One region of the Pseudoalteromonas sp. SCSIO 43095 genome, then DNA from elsewhere that is predicted to be linked to it. Evidence: riboswitches for the same ligand, from Rfam matches in the RefSeq annotation. Region 1 holds a riboswitch; the other holds the start of a gene.
What was found. Region 1 has a riboswitch for lysine ahead of dapA (4-hydroxy-tetrahydrodipicolinate synthase). Riboswitches for the same ligand answer to the same signal wherever they lie in the genome.

Region 1 (9,329 bases):
TACCTAGTAACTCAGCTGCTTTTTCTTTAGAAATCAACGGAGAAACAGCTTCACCTTTAGCAACAGCCGCTAAAAAGCCTGCTTTAATGTAGGCTGCATCATCAACACCTGGTGGGACGCGGTTAATCAGTAGTTCTAGGATGAACTCTTCTTCACCTGCCGGTGGCGTTTTAATTAGCTCAATAAGATCAGCCGTCTGCTGAGCATCTAATGGCGCTGGTACGATACCTAACGCGGCACGTTCTTCTACGTGTTTACGATATTCTTGTAGCACAGTATTGCCCTCTTGGTGACGTTAAAGTATTCGGTGGTGTTTACTAAACACACCATAACCCAATACTTATAGTATTCTATCTGCCGATTATAAAGCTTTTGTGCATAGATTAAAATCCATCCAGTTATGCAACTAGTTATACCGATTATTAATAATATGAATAGTGAGCAAAGTAAAACCAACTCCCATGAATACCTATTAAGCAGCCATAAAAAAACCCAGCCTAAGCTGGGTTTTTACTCAATAATGAGACTATTAACGTAATACTTTTACACGTTTAATAGATTTTACGTGTGCTTCAACGCGGCGGTTTTCAGCATGCGCTTTTGCCGTATTCGCTTCATTTTTAAGGCGTTCTTCACCTAAACCTACCGTTGTAATGCGATCTTCTGCAATACCATCAGCAATTAGCTTTTTAGCTACTGCATCAGCACGTTTTTTAGATAACCATTTATTGTAAGACGCTTTACCTACTGCAGACGTATGACCTTCAAGAAGCACTGTTGTATCTGGGTACTCTTTTAAGAAAGTCGCTACTTCGTCAATATCATTTAAGTACTGCTGCGAAACTGACGAGTCATTGTTAGGGAATGTTACTAACAAGCTTACTGTTACTTCAGTATCTTCATAAAGTGTACAACCATCGCTACCAACAGCATCTGTCATAGGTGTATTGGCACATTTATCATCTACATCAGGGATACTGTCTTTATCTGTATCAGCAAGTGCTACCGGCACAGGAACAATTTCTGGCTCTGGTGCAGGCTCAACCGGTGTTACTGGCGCCGATTTTTGACCAAAGAAGTAGTTTATACCTAATTTAGCGCCAACATCTGTGTAGCCTTTATCTAAACCTTGGTAAACACTGGTTTCAGCATTAACAAAAAAGTTGTCTGTAACAAAGTGTCGGTAACCTACACCTGCGTTTAAAAACGTGTTGTCATCAACAACATCAATATCTTTCAGACCAAATAAACCGTAGAAAGGACCGCCACCAAAGTGGTAAAGTGCATCGATACCATAACGTTCGCCGTCAATATCGTTGCGGTTGTTCAATACTTTGTCGTGAGCATTAAAGTCTAGGTCTGCGTACTCTAAACGCGCACTCCAGTAATCATTAAAGCGGTAGCCTAATTCAGCACCCCAGCCTGTTGACTCATTAACGTCAAGGCCAGCTTGCTCACGCATGTTTTTCCACGAAGCATCGTAATAATCGCCGAATGCACCGATGTAAAAGCCTTCTTGCTCGGCTGCGAAAGTAGATGCGCTAGTTGCAGCTAACGCAATAGCCATTGTAAGTGATTTTAATTTCATTGTTTTCTTCCCATTTTAACAACTAAAAATATAGCTAAGCATTGCTAGCTCTTCTAACTTACTTATATAGTAACTGAGTCTTTGTTAATCAATGCTTAACGCAAATATATTTTTTCAATATCTAGGATAATAAAACTAGCTCATAAAAAATGTCGATGAACACAGGCTAGCTCAAAAAGCAAACAATCGCTTTAAACCCCACACGATCACTGGCCTTTATGGAGTTATGGTATCACTCGTTCATAGTTTACTCTATGAATGAACATTGCAGGAGTAAAAAATGACCTTTTATATTCATTTTAAGATGCAACAAACAATACTTAAGTACCACAAAAAGTACGATAATTCTTATCATCTTCAGGCGGCTGTTGAAACTCTGTAGCTTGCATATTGCTTGTGTAAGGGCTCGACATCACTTTGCTAAAACGACTGAGTAGCTCACTATCCCCATGCGTAGTGTACTGAGTAATAATATCTTCAATAATATGATTACGGGGAATCACACTTGGATTTGCCTGTCGCATTATATTATAACTATGCTCGTTAGTTCGTGTTTGCCATTGCTGTGCCCACGATACAAGTGCTGATGGTATTTGCGCTTGTCCAGTTAACGATTCAGTTAACGCATTAAAAGTATTGGTATAATCAAGCTGGTGTTGTTTTAATAACCCTAGTAACTCTCCCACCAACTTATTATCTTTATCATCCGCGACTGTTAACCCTAACTTTTGCGCCCACATAGCGCTAAATTGTTGGTTAAATTGCGTTGAAAAGCCCTCAATTAAAGGCGTCATCAATGCCACCGCTTGCTCGTCATCATCACTGATCAGCGCCATTAGACTCTCTGCTAAGCGGGCACAGTTCCAACTTGCCATGTTTGGCTGATTACCAAACGCATAACGCCCTTGTTTATCAATAGAGCTAAACACGGTATCAAAATCAAACTGGTTCATCATGGCACATGGGCCGTAATCTATGGTTTCACCACTAATTAAGGTGTTATCGGTGTTCATAACACCATGAATAAACCCCACCCTCATCCAACTTACGACTAATTTGACTTGGTTGGCGATCACTGCAGCTAAAAAATCTAAATAACGCTGAGCACCAGTGCTGTTAATCTCGGGATAGTGTCTTTGAATGGCTAAGTCGGCTAAGTTTTTTAGGCTAGTAACGTCACCTTGAGTGGCTAAATATTGAAACGAGCCCACCCGTATATGACTGCTGGCGAGTCGGGTTACAATAGCACCTGGTTGAGGTGGGTTGCGATAAACGGTTTCGCCACTGCCAACCACGGCTAAACAACGCGTTGTTGGAATGCCAAGCGCGTGCATAGCTTCGCTCATTACGTACTCACGAATAGCTGGACCTAATGCACAGCGGCCATCGCCTCCGCGCGAAAATGGCGTAGCACCAGCGCCTTTTAATTGCAGATCCCAAAGCTGATTTTTATCATCGCTAATCGCACCGAGCAAATGCGCCCTACCATCCCCTAGTCGCGGTGAAAAGTGACCAAACTGATGACCAGAATATCCCAGTGCCACTGCAGAAATCGCTTGGGGTTCATTACCGCTGAATATATTTGCTCGTGAATCGGCACTCACCTGTATATTAAATTGCTTAGCTAGGGGCTCATTCCATAACAATAACTGTGGCGCTGCCACTTTAGCCGGATGATCGCTAATAGCAAAGCCGTCACCAATATTGGTATACCTTGGCACTAATTTCATGATTAATCCTATTGTTGTTGGCTTATTCCTACTCGGTTGTCGCCGACACCATAAGCGACAATTAAGCTTAGCTCTTGCATACTTAAACCGCTTTGCTGCTGCAGTTCATTAAAAAAAGCTTGCGCGGCATTTAATGATTTTTTGGTTTGTAAGCCGCCATCTATAATTTTGTGCGCACGTAAATAGCTCTCTACGTCTCGGGATAATAAAAAGGTGTCTTTCCCTAATGCACGCAAAGCATAAGGACCGGTATTGCCCCCTAAACGCGCACCCTGTTTTTTCAAATATGCCCACAAACCAATAATATCTTCACTTGGCCAATTAGCTATAAACTGACTAAAACTACCATGCTGCTGCGCAACTTCGTGGATCATATATGCATTTTCAGTAATAGTTTTTACTTTTTTATAGTTGCGTACAATCCGCTCATCACTGGCTTTTTGCTCAAGCATATCCGGTGGCATCATCAGTAACTTTTCAACATTAAAATCCCAAAAAACCTCTCTAAATCCTGCCCATTTACTATTGATCACCGACCAATAAAAACCACTTTGAAATACCTTGCGAGTAAATTCTTCTAGCCAATCATCATCACTTAATGTGCTGAGTTGCTTTGTTGATAAAGGTTTTGCGAGTAACAACTTAAGCATTTTTTCAGAGCCCTTTCGCTCCACTGCTCGCTTATAAATATCGCTAAATTTTTCCATCTGCTTAATACCTTACTTCTACTGTGAGGTTAGTGTACGAGAAAAGCAGCCAATACGTAATAACAGTCAATCAGGGTGAATCAATCTGAATTTAGTCACTTGACACCTAGACGGCTAAAATGGTTTAATCGCCACACTTACCCTATTACATTGTATTTGCTAACTGGCTTTTCAAGTAGCGAGTACAAAGGGCTAGAAGAGGTGCGTTATTCAGGTAGCGTATGTTAGGAGCGCAAACTCCAATGAGCATACGTGAGGGGAATTAACGCCGAGAGGTAACACTTTTTTGTGAAAGATTACTTCGGGCGACTAGGTTGAATCCTAGCGACTGTCACCAATAACATATTTGGTGGAGAGCTTCTGGTCTTAGTATAATAAGGCCGTGCGCCCTATTATTTAAGCCCATTCGCTCTTCGAATTATAAACACATTCAAAGAGTCAGGCATCCTAAATACCCGCCAAAAACTCGACGAATGCCCTATAAGTTCGTGAGAGATGATCAACAACTTCAATATTAACAATTTCCATTTATGGACTGCGCTGATCACCCCATTTGATCAAAATGGCCTAGTTGATTACGCAACCTTAGACACCTTGGTGGCCGAACAAGAAGCCGCTAACAACGGCATTTTATTACTTGGTAGCACTGGCGAAGGGTTAGCCCTGACCCTAAAAGAGCAGCAAGCCATCGTAGAGCATGTCTGCCAATTACAGCCGAGCGTCCCGCTTATGGTCGCAGTCGGTGGTAGTAACTTAAAGCAGCAGCTTGAATGGGTTAACTACTGCAACCAACTGCCTATTCATGGTTTTTTACTTGGCTCGCCTTTGTACGCCAAACCCGGTGCAGTGGGGCAAACGCATTGGTTTGAAAGCTTACTCGATGCCAGTTCTCATCCTTGTATGCTTTATAACGTACCAGGACGAAGCGCCGTAAGCATTCCCATTGCGACTATTGAAAACCTCAAACATCATAAAAATTTATGGGCACTGAAAGAAGCCAGTGGCTCTATCTCTCAATTTGAAGCCTTTCGAAAAGCGGCGCCTGATTTAGCTATTTTTAGTGGTGATGATGCCCTCATGCCTTATTTTGCCCAAGCAGGTGCAAAAGGTTTAGTGTCGGTTGCAGCCAATGCATGGCCAGTGCAAACCCATGAGTTTGTAAAGCGCAGTTTAAGCGGCCAACACCCTAATCTTTTTGTCCAGTGGTCTAGTGCTATCAATAGCTTATTCTCAGTAGCCAACCCTATCCCAGTCAAAGTGTTAATGCATTTACAAGGCCGTATTAGCAGTCCGTATTTACGCCCACCTTTAACACACCTTGAGCTGACACACACCAATGACATTTCATCGGCAAACAACACCATTTTATCTTGGCATTAAATACAGGTTTTTATAATGAACTGGTTAGAACTATTAAATAATTTAGAAACGGGCGCGGTTCGCGCAGCAACACAAGACGAAAACGGCCAATGGCACGCTAACGTAGAAGTAAAGCAAGGCATTTTAGAAGCCTTTAAAAACGGTCAAAACACCGAGTTTGCTGGCGGTTTTGTTGATAAACATAACTTAGCGCCGCAAAGCTTTGAAGCCACAGCAGGCGTTCGCATGGTACCCGGTGGTTCAAGTGTGCGCCGTGGTGCACATGTTGCCAAAGGCACTATTATTATGCCACCTGCGTACGTAAATATTGGTGCATTTATTGACGAGGGCACTATGGTAGATAGCCACGCGCTCGTAGGGTCGTGTGCTCAAGTAGGTAAAAATGTGCATTTAAGCGCAGCGGTACAATTAGGAGGGGTACTTGAGCCCATTGGTGCCAGCCCTGTGGTTATTGAAGATGATGCCTTTATTGGTGCAGGCTGTGTGATTGTTGAAGGCGTGGTAGTTAAAAAAGGCGCGGTACTTGCTCCAGGTGTTCGCTTATCTGCAACCATCCCTGTTTATGACTGCGTAAATGAGCGCCAGCTTGATAAAGGCGAAGCAATCCCTGAATACGCAATTGTGATCCCTGGATCTCGCCCTGCGTCAAACGATTGGGCGCGTGAGCAAGGCTTAAGCATGTCGTGTGCGTTAATTGTTAAATACCGTGACGAGCAAAGTGACGCGTCATTATTGCTTGAAGAGGTTTTACGTTAATGACCTTTTTGAGCACGCCCGTTAAAAGCGCTATTGATAAGCTATCAACTGAGCTTGATACGCCCTTTTTTGTTTATGATCTTGATTCACTAAACACACATTTAACGCGTTTAGTAGCACAAACCGAGGTAAAACTCTGGTATGCAGTTAAAGCGAACCCGTTATCTAGCGTGATCCAACGCTTAAATAACGCTGGTTTTAACTTTGATGTTGCAAGTAAAGGCGAGCTTGAGCAAGTCCTTGCTCAAGGAATTAACAGTGAACGCGTGCTCAACACGGGGCCTGCAAAAAGCCCTAAACAAATTAAGCACTTTATTGCGCGTGGCGTACGCACCTTTGTGGCAGAAAGTCTCAATCAGGTGCGTTGGTTAAACGAACAAGCCAATGCCCAGCAGTGCCAGTTGCAGGTTTTGCTGCGCGTTCAATTACGCTGGCCCGAGGGTGATAAAAACCCGCTAGGGGGCGATAGTCTTACTCCATTTGGCTTGGGGTGCGACGAGTGGCAGGCGCTAAATACCAGTGACTACTGTGCACTTAATTTTGACGGTCTGCATATTTTTCAGTGGGGCAACATGCTTAGCAGCGACAAACTTGCTGAACTGTGGACACAAATGATTACGCCGTTAAGGCAACTTGCTGAGGATTTAAATATTAACCTCAAGGTGCTGGATTTAGGTGGTGGTTTAGGTATTCCCTATACGCTTGATACGCCCACTCTAAGTTGGGATGCACTCATAGAGGCGCTTGCAAAAATTAAATGCGATGCGGGGGTTACTGAGCTGTGGATGGAACTAGGTCGCTACGCTGTAGGCGAATGCGGCCACTACGCCACACCTGTTGTTGAGCGCAAACTAAATTACGGCCAACAACAGGTGATTATGAGCGGCGGCATTAATCATTTATTGCGCCCTGCGGTCACCAGTCAAGATTTCCCTGCGCGTTTATTACGAGATTCAAACGCAGCAAATCAAGCAATGAGCCTATACGGCCCCTTATGTACTGCACTTGATTGCTTAGGAGAGCACCAATTACCCAGTGATTTAAATGAGCAAGACTGGTTAGTATTTAGTCAATGCGGTGCCTACGGTTTTACCGAAAGTATGCCGTACTTTTTATGTCATGAGCTGGCCGGTGAATATGTTATACACAATGGCGTATTGAGTTGCGTGCGACAAGCAGAAGATGCAAGCCACTACTTGAGGTAAAAAAGATGAATAACACCACAGCTATAAGCCAAGAAAACATTGTAGTTGGCGAAGTCGCAAACGGACTACCACTGACTATTCCTGTGTATCGTTTAAAAGGCGATGGCACCGGCCCAAGTGTGTATATACAAGCTAATATGCATGGCGCAGAAGTGCAAGGCAACGCGGTAATTTACCAATTACTTGAGCAACTAAAAGCACTTAATTTAAAAGGTGATATTACCTTAGTTCCTTACGCTAACCCCATTGGCTGTAATCAAAAGTCGGGGGAATTTACCCTTGGCCGATTCGATCCCATTACGGGGACTAATTGGAATCGCATGTATCACTGCAATAATAAACTTGCATCACAGTTTGCAAAGCAGTTCAGCGATGCCGATGATAAGATTCTGAAAACAGCCTTTAAAGCCGCGTTAATTAATGACGTTGAGCAACAACTCAACGGCCCTGATTATCGTTTAACAACGGGGAAACGGATTGCGCTAAACTTACAAAAATTGGCGCATCAAGCAGATATAGTTTTAGATTTACACACCGGCCCTATTTCTAGTCAGCACTTATATTGCCCTGAGTATGCGACCGATAGCGCGCGTTACTTTAATATTCCCCATGTGCTGGTTATTCCTAATGACTTTGATGGCGCAATGGATGAAGCAAGCTTTTGTCCATGGTGGCAGCTTAGTGAGCAACTTGCTCAGCAAGGGCGTGAATTTAACGTGCAAGTTGAAGCCTTTACGGTAGAGCTTGGCAGCCAAGAAAAAATCGATTTAAGCGCGGCACTAGACGATGCCAATAGTATTTTAAGTTATTTAAATCATAAGCAAGTATTTGTTGATGCCCCCTACAAGCCAAAATTGATGACAAGATATGGCTGCCAACTAAATGATTATATCGCTTATTACGCCCCCATGGGTGGCATGGTCGAATACCTAGCACCTCTTGGCGGGCATGTTAAAGCTGGAGAACCCATTGCTAAAATACTGCGAATGGAGCGCTATTTAAGCGAACAACCGCTGCAAACTCTAAGCTTTGATCTCGATGCAATTGCGATATTGCATTTTGCCTCAGCGAGTGTGAATCAAGGTACCGAACTGTATAAATTTTTTACCAACGTCTTTGAGCTTTAGCTCACCCCTTCTCATTGCGTGAGAGTTAGCTAGTAAATAACTAGTTACACAGTAAAAGCGACTTAGGTCGCTTTTCTTTTTAAAGTATTAAAGTTCAGGACAAATTCACCGTTTATGTGTTAAAAAGGCGCTATAATTAGCAAAATACTGACTTCCCTCACTTACAAAGGAATTATAATGAGTTGGCGCCATTGGATACTACTTTCTACATTACTCAGCACAACCGTTGTTGCTGAAGAAACAGCGAATAACGAGCAAAACAATGAACTTGAGCTGGTAAAGCAATGTATTTTAAATGAAGTGATCGGTGGAGACGGTAAGCAAACCCTCGATCAATTACGTAAAAAGTGTTCTGCCGTTGAAGAAAGCAAGCAGCTAACGGCTATCGACAAACGCCAAGCCCGTGAAGCGGTTGGTAAAAAAAATCGTAATGTAATTACCCCGCATAGACGTAATTATATTTTACCTGTTTCTTATATGTCGAACCCAAACACTCGCCCGTTTGATGGATTTGCAGAGTTAACCGATAAAAAAGATGGCGACCCACTTGATAACTTAGAAGCTAAATATCAGCTATCAATTAAAGTGCCTTTGTATGATGAGTTTGCCGACTCAGACCAAGCTATATTTTTTGGCTTTACTTTGCAGTCATACTGGCAAGTATATAACGACGATATTTCCTCTCCTTTTCGTGAAACCAACTACGAGCCAGAAGTATTTTGGATTAATTACTTAGACCCTGAAAACGTTTTATGGGGCGATGAAATGGCAATAGCCATTGGTATTTCGCACCAATCTAATGGTCGTAGTCAGCCAAACTCGCGTTCTTGGAATCG
Region 2 (9,329 bases), 1.1 Mb from region 1:
CCCACTACTTGCCTTGTGCAGCTTATTACCACGTTGCCATAGCCAGCCTACCGTTATAAAGTAAAATAGCCCCATTAACGGCAATTGGTATTGGGTAAATACCATAATCACTAAACCAAACAACCAATCAAAGTTTAAAATAATGGTACTGGCACAAATAAGCACAACAGCACTGACTGCCCATGTTGCTTTGGTTCTATCTACACTGTGGTTTTCAACCAAAAATGCCACAGGGATCTCAGTTGACGAAATAGTTGAGGTAACTGAAGCTATCGACATCAATACAAAAAATAATAAGCCAACCAATAAACCAATTTCACCCATAGTGCCAAATAGCTCAGGTAATATGGCAAAAATAAGTTGTCCCTCACCAATTAATTTACCGTTATTAAATACTTCAACGCCATTGTACTGGGCAACATAAATAGCCGGAATTATTAATAAGCCCGCCAAAAACGCCACGCTGGTATCAAGTAGCGCAACACTTGCGGTTAATTTTGGTAAGTTAGCTCCGGGTTTTAAATATGAGCCGTAAATCATCATACAGCCTACCCCAAGCGACAACGAAAAGAACGCTTGCCCCATTGCGGCAATAATTAAATCAGGGTCGAGTATTTTGCTAAAGTCAGGCACTAAATAGGCAGCAAACCCTTCGCTTGCGCCATCTAACGTTGCAATATAAATAATAAGCCCAATGAGGAGAACAAGTAAAAGCGGCATTAAACGGCGTGACCAGGTTTCTATTCCCGACTTCACCCCTTTTAAAATAATACTGGCGGTTAGAATAAGCATAAGCGGCGTAAAAATAAAATTACGTAACATAGAGTCACTATGTAAAAACTCACTCAAGCTCTGCAAGCCAAAAAAGCTACTTATAGGCTCTATAGCGTAGGAAAGCATCCAACCGGCCACAATTGAGTAAAAACTTAACATAACGATGGCACCGGCAAGGCCAATATAGCCTGCTGCGGCTCCCACTTTAGGGGCGTGATCTTGCCATGCTTGGCCTAGTGCTTTAACAGGGTTAGCTTGGGCTTTGTAACCTAAATACAGCTCGGTGTACAAAGCAGGTAACGCCAGCAAAAAAATAACGATAAAGTAAACCAGTAAAAATGCGCCGCCACCATGATTAGCAGCCTGCGTAGGAAAACCCCATATATTACCTAAGCCTACCGCTGCACCGGCTGCTGCCAATACAAAACCTAGTCGACTTTGAAAACCATCACGCACTTGTGCCATACACCTACAAATCTGTTATTATTTTAACGAATGCGAATTAAACCATATTTAAGAGCGACTGAGTAATAAAAATGTACTTAGCGCTCACAACAACTAACAACCGCTCACAAACTATCCAGCTTTGGGTAATAAATATGTAATCGGTCGTCATTTATAACGAGCAATGATGAGTGTAACTTACTTTGAAAACCAGCTAGCAGTCACGCCCGCTTTAGCAAATAACAGCCATTGCATTGCGTTGCTTAACGCGACCACCCTCAATGTGGGTGAATTTGATTTACCCCACTATTTAAGCCCTTTTGAGCTCAATGTTATTAATCGGCGTAAAACCCCACAAGCTAAACAAGAATATTTAGCCACACGTTTAGTGCTTAAATACCTAGTAAAAACCGCTTGTTCTTCTTACGCATCATTAAAGCTGTGTGATATTAGTTCTGAATTTAACCCCGATAACAGTAAATTAGAATTACATATTAAAAATACAACAGGCGTGATCAGTTGCTGTATTTCTCATTCTCATGGTTTTGTAGGTGCAGCGTTAAATGTAGCATCAACTCAATTTGGCTTTGATATTGAAAAAATTAATTTAAAGCGCCCTTTTAATAAACTCGCTAAACACTTTTACCATCCAGCCGAAGTGAGCTTAATAATCGATTCAGATAACATAACAACTCAAGCACATCATTTTTTTAGGATTTGGACATTAAAAGAAGCGCTGGCTAAAGCCACCAGCCGCCCCATTGCTCAATTATTAAGCCCTAATGTGTTTAACGAACTTAATAACACTCAGCTTACAGCTTGTAGCAATACCGTGGTTGGAGCACATAACGACATGTTTGATATTAGCGTTGTGGCAAAAAAAAGCACCGACTGGCGGTGCTCAATAATAACTATTAACGATTTACGCAGCGCAATCACTTTCTAGTAATCGACTATGAATCGCTTGAACCACAGCATCAGACTCGCTTTGCTCAACTAAAAAGCACAAGTTATGTTTACTTGCACCATGGCAAATGAGTCGAATATTAAAATCACTTAACACTTTCATTAAATTCATTTCATGTTGGCGCAAAACAATTTCAGAGCCAATTAACGCTACCAGCGTTAAATTGTTTTCAACCGATACATGGCAAAATTCAGCAAGCTTATCTAAACATGCTTGATCAAGCTCTGGACGTGATGCATTAGGCGCATTATCAAGGGTAATTGCTACACTAATTTCAGAGGTGGTGACCAAATCTACCGAAATATTGCACTCACTTAAAATAGTAAATATACGCGCTAAAAAGCCACTGGCTAATAACATTTCTGGGCTTTTAAGGGTTAATAATATTTGATTTTTACGTTGCGTTACCGCACGAATACCAGGTAGCTGCGATTTTTCACGTTCAATCCACGTACCGCCAAGTTCTGGCTCTGTGCTTGAGCCAACAAACACATTAATATGGCTGCGACTGGCAGGCAAAATTGTAGCTGGGTGCAGCACTTTAGCGCCAAAGGTCGCCATTTCTGCTGCTTCATCAAAACTTAAACGCGCAATAGGAGTGGCTTTTACACACAAACGAGGATCGGTGCTAAAAATACCCACTACGTCAGTCCAAATATGCACACTTTTAGCGTTAATAGCCTCAGCAAGCAGTGCAGCACTATAATCTGAGCCACCTCGACCGAGCGTGGTCGTTAAATTGTTTGCATCGCTACCAATAAACCCTTGGGTTACAATAACGCTATCATCAAGCAGCGGAATTAAATGTGTTTTAGCGGCTTGCGCTGTGGCGCCCACATTTGGTGTTGCTTTACCAAATTGGCTATCGGTTTTAAGCACCTGGCGCACATCAAAACGAGTGGCATTTAAACCCTTTAACCTTAGTACTTGGGTAAATAAGTACGACGATAAACGCTCGCCAAAGCTAAGTAGCTCATCGAACTGCTGCTCAGTATTGAGTGTTTGTGCCGCCAACGTTTGAAATGCATCAAGCGTTTGATTAAACCCAAGGGCTAAATCATCATCTAACGACAGGTCATTTAAAATAGCCTGCTGAATCGCAAGTACACCATCAATATGCTGTTGGCGTTTAGCGGCTTCAATACCCGCTTTGCAAAGCTCCACTAAATGATTGGTCACTCCGGCACTGGCGCTTACTGCAACAATACGTACATTTTTATCGTTTACGATAATTTCGCTACAACGGCTCATCGCCTCAAAGTTAGCAACGCTGGTGCCACCAAATTTGGCAACAATGTAATCTGATTTTGTGCACTGTGAACTTTGTGGCACTGATTGGGTAGTCATTTCGTCTCCTTTCGCGGCATCCAAACCGCAATAAAACAAGAAGAACTTGGCAGGAAATAAAGATAAGAAAAATCTACTGCCAGAAGCTCTCCACCTAAATTGGTGACAGTTTTGAGGATTCAGCCCCATAAACCGAAAAACAATAGTAACGACCCATTATTTTCCTCGGCGAGTACTTCCCTCCTTAATGGTCGCAGGCTGTCGTTGCCTCACATTAAGTACCTAAGTATCGCACCTCTTCTGAATGTATTATTAACCTGTGGCTAATAAAACAAAACCGCACTAAGAGTGCGGCTTTGAAAGTTATCGTTTAGACGTCTAGCTGTCAAGTCGTTTTACACTAAAATCAAATAAAACTACCCATTAAGTAAGAGCCCGCATAACCAAAGGTGTAACACAGTAATAAATACAGCGATAAGCGAAGGTAACTTGCAAACGTCAGCTCTTTTACCTTACTCATGGCTATAATACCGGCTGCCGAGCCAATGATTAGCATAGAGCCACCTACACCGGTTGCATACGTAAACGACAACCAATGCTGTTGACTCATTACAATGTCGGCTTTTAATAACGCTGCCGTTAGTGGCACGTTATCAACACCTGCAGATAAAATACCCATTAAGTAGTTTGCGTACTCTGGCGCCATTACCGTATACAAATTAGTAAATTGGCTCAGTACCCCAACTTCTTTTAACGCACCAACAAGCAGTAACACACCCACGAAAAACAATAAGGTGTCGTACTCTATGTCGCGTATAAAGTCGATCATATCTTTGTTGATGTCTTTTTTGCGCATTAAAAATTGCGCGACTAAAAACATAATAGATAAACCCAATAAAAAAGTAAGCAGAGGCGGTACACTGTATAAAACACTCAATGTAAGCGTAGCAATAACCGTAGTGAAGAAAATAACCGCAATGGTTATGTCGGTTTTTTCAATACGTTTAAATTTAGTTTTTTTAAACTCGAGTTGCTTATTCATGCCAATTGATAACAAAGTAGCGAGTAATAATACACTTAGTAACGCAGGCACAATTAACAGTAATAAATTGCTAATTGATACTTTACCATCAAGGAAAATCATAAGTGTGGTTACATCACCCGTGATAAGTGATACACCACCGGAGTTTACAGCAAATACAATAAGCGTGGCGTACTTAACTAACTTTTTGGCTTCAAGCTTTAATGACATAATCACTGCCAGTGATATTAGCGTGGCCGTAACGTTGTCTGAAATAGATGAAAATAAAAACGCAAAACACCCCACCAAAAACATCAGCTTACGCTCACTAATGCTGGTTGGCATAATCCGGTTCACAACATTTTCGATAAGTCCTTTAGAGTTTAAATAGGCAACAAAGGTCATTGCGGCCATTAAAAACAGCCATAAAGAAGCAATTTCTAAAATATTGTGGTCTAGGAGGGTTTGAATCGTTTCGGGGCTTTGCCCATTAAGAGGAAAAATAAAGGAGATAATCCAACAAAGTGTACCAAAAAATAATGTCGTTTTTGCTTTGTTTACGTGGATCACATCCTCAATAACGATAAGCAAAAATGCAATCGCTATCAGCGTCAGGATAATCGAGGAAACCATGATATTAAACAACCTTCGGGGTTAAGTAAAAATTGAAACCATGTAAAAAATATACCCACAAACTCTATGTGCCTATATTCGGCGCGGATACTATCACTAAGCGGGTGTAAAAACTATTATTAAATCGTCGCAAAAACGAATACCATATAAGTTCGAGAAATATAAAATAACGAATACTAGGAAGTTGCAACGCCTTATGATCCCAGCTAAAAAGCTACTTAATACCCTAAATGAACACTGGGGTGTATTAGAGCTATTATTTAAGCGCTTTAAAATGGCCGACTTTAGTATTAAAGATCTTCAAAATGCCATTAAGCAAAAGCAACCCACGTGGAATAATGAGCGTATTTATAAAGAAACCAACCGGTTATTGAATCAAGAAATTATTATTCCGCTGGCTAAATCGTCACAACTGGAAATTAACCGCGCCATTGCCGACTTTGCCACCTTTTTACTGCAAGAAGAACATTTAGGCTTAGCACAAGAAATTAGTGTCTTGGTTGATGATTTGGCCCGTTTAGGTAATCGGCTATTCAATGCCGGTGAAATGGAAGATTTTGATGATTTACGCCGCTTTAGCCGTATTATGGATGATCGGGTGCGTAAAATAATCAAACTGTTTTTACACAACGAAAACGCTATTTTAAATATTGTTGAGCAAGCCAAATCTAATAATGCGGTGCAGTCGCTACAAAAACGCTATAAAGCCGTGATAGAAGCGTTTGATGAGTATATAGAACCCATGTTGGAAATGGTGGATATTAGAGGCGACTTTCATGCCTGCTTTACCCTTATTGAGCAACAAATTAGCACCCAAATAGAACACATTGAACGCTCAGGCAAAGCGTACAACGATAAACGCATGCTTGAGCAATTGCGTACCCGCATTCTAGAAATGCACTTAGTTGGCCGGACAAGCTTACGAAAAAGTGCCGATATGCTTATGCCACTGCGTGAAGAGTTGCGCCGTAACAACCTTGTTACCCGCCAAGTAGCAAAAGTATTAGGACTAATACGTAAAAATGGGGTAGATAATATGCTCAGCGCCGTGCAGCCACATTTTGTAAGCGATGCGCAAAAGTATTCATTGGGTCAACAGCGCCATATAGTAGCCTACATGGCAAGCCTGGCTGAGTTTGAGCATCACGAATATCAGCTACCAGAGCAAAACGATGTGCCTGCGTTTGTCACGCCAAACATTCCTGACTATCACGATGTAAAAGCGCAGTTTGCAAAACGCTTCAAAAAGCAGCGTAAAAAACCACAGCCTCTGCTGCAATTTTTAGACGAAAGCTACCCTGAGCTTGAAGCCGATGAAATGCTGTTTTTATATCAAAAGCTAGTGAGCGATAACACCCTACACATTAGCCAAAGCGATAAAAAAGCCCGCGTTAACATTGCAGGCCAGCACTTTTCTTTGTACCCCTTTAATTCAGAGCCTCAGGCTGATAAAGCCGAGCACGAGTAATCACCATGACACAGATAAACTTAAATGAGCTTTCTCACTTACAAGCCATTAATAAAAAATTAGTCGCGGGTTACCACATTTGCGAACAAGACACCCTAATGTGGCAAGAGCTTGACCAACAAATTGAAGCTTACAGCGCCTTATTCACAGCATTAGGCCATGATTTAAAGCACGACAGTCGTGGCTTTTATTATTTTGCTAGCGATGAAAGCACCCCCAATATGGGCAAAATATCGCGCGCGATAGCGCTCACTATTTATATTTTAATCGAACACTTTGCCAACACAGGTAAAGACCCAATGCGTGCATTATTTGATGAGCCAAACGATTTAGAGCTCATGCAAACCTTGGTACAACTTAATAAACATTTATTTGATCAGCTTGAAATATTCTCGGGTTCTGATTTACGCAAAGATGTGTATTTACGCATGGTACGTTTAGGCCTTGCCCGCGAAGTGGAAGGCGGCTTTATGCTACAGGCGCCAATTCATCGCTATATTGATGCCTTAATGGAAGTAAATGAAGAAACCTTTTTAGGAGAGGACGAGGAATGAAAAACTTATACGGACTGAGTAAACTCGCCCTACTTAATACTGCAGGCTATGCAAAGTGTGTGATCCCTCTTGATAAAAGTAGCTCGATTTGTGCGCCTAACAACACAGGTAAAAGCTCAGTAATTAATGCACTGCAATTTCCGCTAATTAATGATTTACGCCTTACCGAGTGGGATGGCCACGATTTAGATGAAACCCGTAAGTTTTATTTTTCATCAGATCAATCGTACATTTTATTGCAAGCCGATTTACCCCATGGCTCAGTTGTCATTGGCGTAGCCGGCTTAGGTAAAATTGCCGGTTATGCACACCAATACTTTTGCTATCAAGGCAAACTTGATTTAGCCCAGTACACCCAAGGCAATACCATTATTAAGTTTACCAAGCTGTTTAATCACTTAAAGCAGCAAGGTTACAACCCGATAGAGCTTAAAGCGCAAGAGTTAAACGCCCTACTTACAGGCGGTGCAACGCAATTTGATGGTGAGATCAATTTAAAAATGATCCCCCTTAACAACGTTCAAGACTCTGCAATATACAAAGAAATATTTCGTCGTATTCTTAATTTACATAAATTAGGTGCAAACGACGTTAAGCGCTTTATGTTACGTGTGTTTGAACGCCACATGTCAAATTCAAAGGTCGACTTTTACGAAGTATGGCGCCGGTCGTTTGATAAAGTAAACCGCGCAAAACGTGAATTAAAAGCCCTCGAGTCAATGCAAGAGCCCATAGCCGCCCTTGAATCTATGCTTGAAAACCAAACCGTTCTTAAAGGTAAACTGGCCGCTTATGCGCCAAAAATTGACCAAGCACTGATTGATTTTGATACGTATCAGGAAGAGCAACTCAGCGAGCTCAACATCGCTCTTGAAGATATTGAGCACGAAAAACACGAGTTTGAACAAAAACAAAGCCTATACGTACAACAATCACGCGATATAGAGCGCAAACAAACCCAAATTGAACAGTGGTTTTTAGATTACAACGCCCTTAAAAGTGAGTTTGAGCTGGTTAATAAAGCCACGCTAAAAACCGGCTTAACGCAGTTAAAAAATGACTACGAGTCGTTGTCACACTCAATAACGAGTGCTCAAGGGCAAAGCCTGCACACCCTTGATTACCGCATTGGCGAAACACAAAAACAAATTAAAAGCTTAAAGTTACAACTTAAAAACTTAGAATATAATTTATTCACTCGTATGCGTGAAGACTTATCACTGAAAGAAGTTGAAGAAATATCGCGGCTATTAAACCCCGATCTTCTCTCCTTTGCCACCACCAGCAATGGCGATATAACCATTGATGATGACGACGCTTTCGGGGAGTTTTTATCACAGCTTAGTGAAAACGTGAAAGGCGGTGTGCTCACCCTGCCCGGTGCCAGTATTAAACTTAAAAAACTCTCACCTGTGCAAATGCAAAGCGGCGAAAACAAAGAGCAACTGAGTGCTCAATTAACCGCGCTTGAGCAATCATTAAAAGAGTTTAAACAACAGCGCGAAGTGGCCGCCAATGTTGCAGATAAGCAAAAAGAAAAAGACGCGCTATACGATGAGCTTATGAGTGCTGAAAGTGCACTTAAACGCTTAGAGCAATTTGAAGTGATGCAACAATCGGTTGACGCGCAGGCGATGCTAAAAGAGCAGCTTTTAGCCGAACGCGAACAAGTTGACGACTACCTACAAGATATTCAAAAAAACAGTGGCTCAATTGCTGACAGACGCTCACTAATCAAATCAAAACAAGCGCAAATTAATCGTCAAACAGAGCGCCTGCGCCAAGTTAAAACCGAGCGTATTGACCACACGTTAGATTTATACAGTGGTAAAGTGACGCCTTACATGATTGATATAAAAATCGATTTTGATAATTTAAGCGATTTAATTCATCACTTTAATAAAGACTGCCAAGAGCTTCGTAATTTCGATATAAATGTACGTAATACCTATATGCATATTTACAATGCAGGTATTACCAAGTTCGATAACGAAAACGATGAGTTTAGTAAATACCAAAAACTTATTAGCGCGTTTCATAATATTGATAACGAACGTGATGCCGTTGAGCGCCAAGGTCGCGTTGCCCTCACCGAAGTGGCCGCCACGATTAAAGGCTTACGTGAAGATTTAGACCGCCTACGCCGTGAAATGAATAGCTTTAATAAAGGCATAAGCCAGC

Region 2: it holds a riboswitch for lysine, as region 1 does, so the genes downstream of both, lysC (lysine-sensitive aspartokinase 3) here and dapA (4-hydroxy-tetrahydrodipicolinate synthase) in region 1, are expected to answer to the same signal.

Annotation. Positions count from the first base shown of each region.
Region 1 covers NZ_CP087995.1:53,971-63,299, reverse strand. Annotated here, with positions in the region: gene acnB (bifunctional aconitate hydratase 2/2-methylisocitrate dehydratase) at 1-274, opposite strand, end outside; gene LOC50_RS00345 (OmpA family protein) at 530-1,588, opposite strand; gene LOC50_RS00340 (protein adenylyltransferase SelO) at 1,909-3,318, opposite strand; gene LOC50_RS00335 (DNA-3-methyladenine glycosylase I) at 3,327-4,025, opposite strand; lysine riboswitch at 4,214-4,393, shown strand; gene dapA (4-hydroxy-tetrahydrodipicolinate synthase) at 4,521-5,405, shown strand; gene LOC50_RS00325 (2,3,4,5-tetrahydropyridine-2,6-dicarboxylate N-succinyltransferase) at 5,421-6,161, shown strand; gene LOC50_RS00320 (PLP-dependent decarboxylase) at 6,161-7,366, shown strand; gene LOC50_RS00315 (succinylglutamate desuccinylase/aspartoacylase family protein) at 7,372-8,493, shown strand; gene LOC50_RS00310 (phospholipase A) at 8,671-9,329, shown strand, end outside.
Region 2 covers NZ_CP087995.1:1,146,356-1,155,684, reverse strand. Annotated here, with positions in the region: gene LOC50_RS05530 (sodium-dependent transporter) at 1-1,239, opposite strand, end outside; gene LOC50_RS05525 (4'-phosphopantetheinyl transferase family protein) at 1,406-2,164, shown strand; gene lysC (lysine-sensitive aspartokinase 3) at 2,141-3,532, opposite strand; lysine riboswitch at 3,608-3,780, opposite strand; gene nhaD (sodium:proton antiporter NhaD) at 3,879-5,126, opposite strand; gene LOC50_RS05510 (MksB family condensin complex protein) at 5,323-6,594, shown strand; gene LOC50_RS05505 (condensin complex protein MksE) at 6,600-7,148, shown strand; gene LOC50_RS05500 (Mks condensin complex protein MksF) at 7,145-9,329, shown strand, end outside.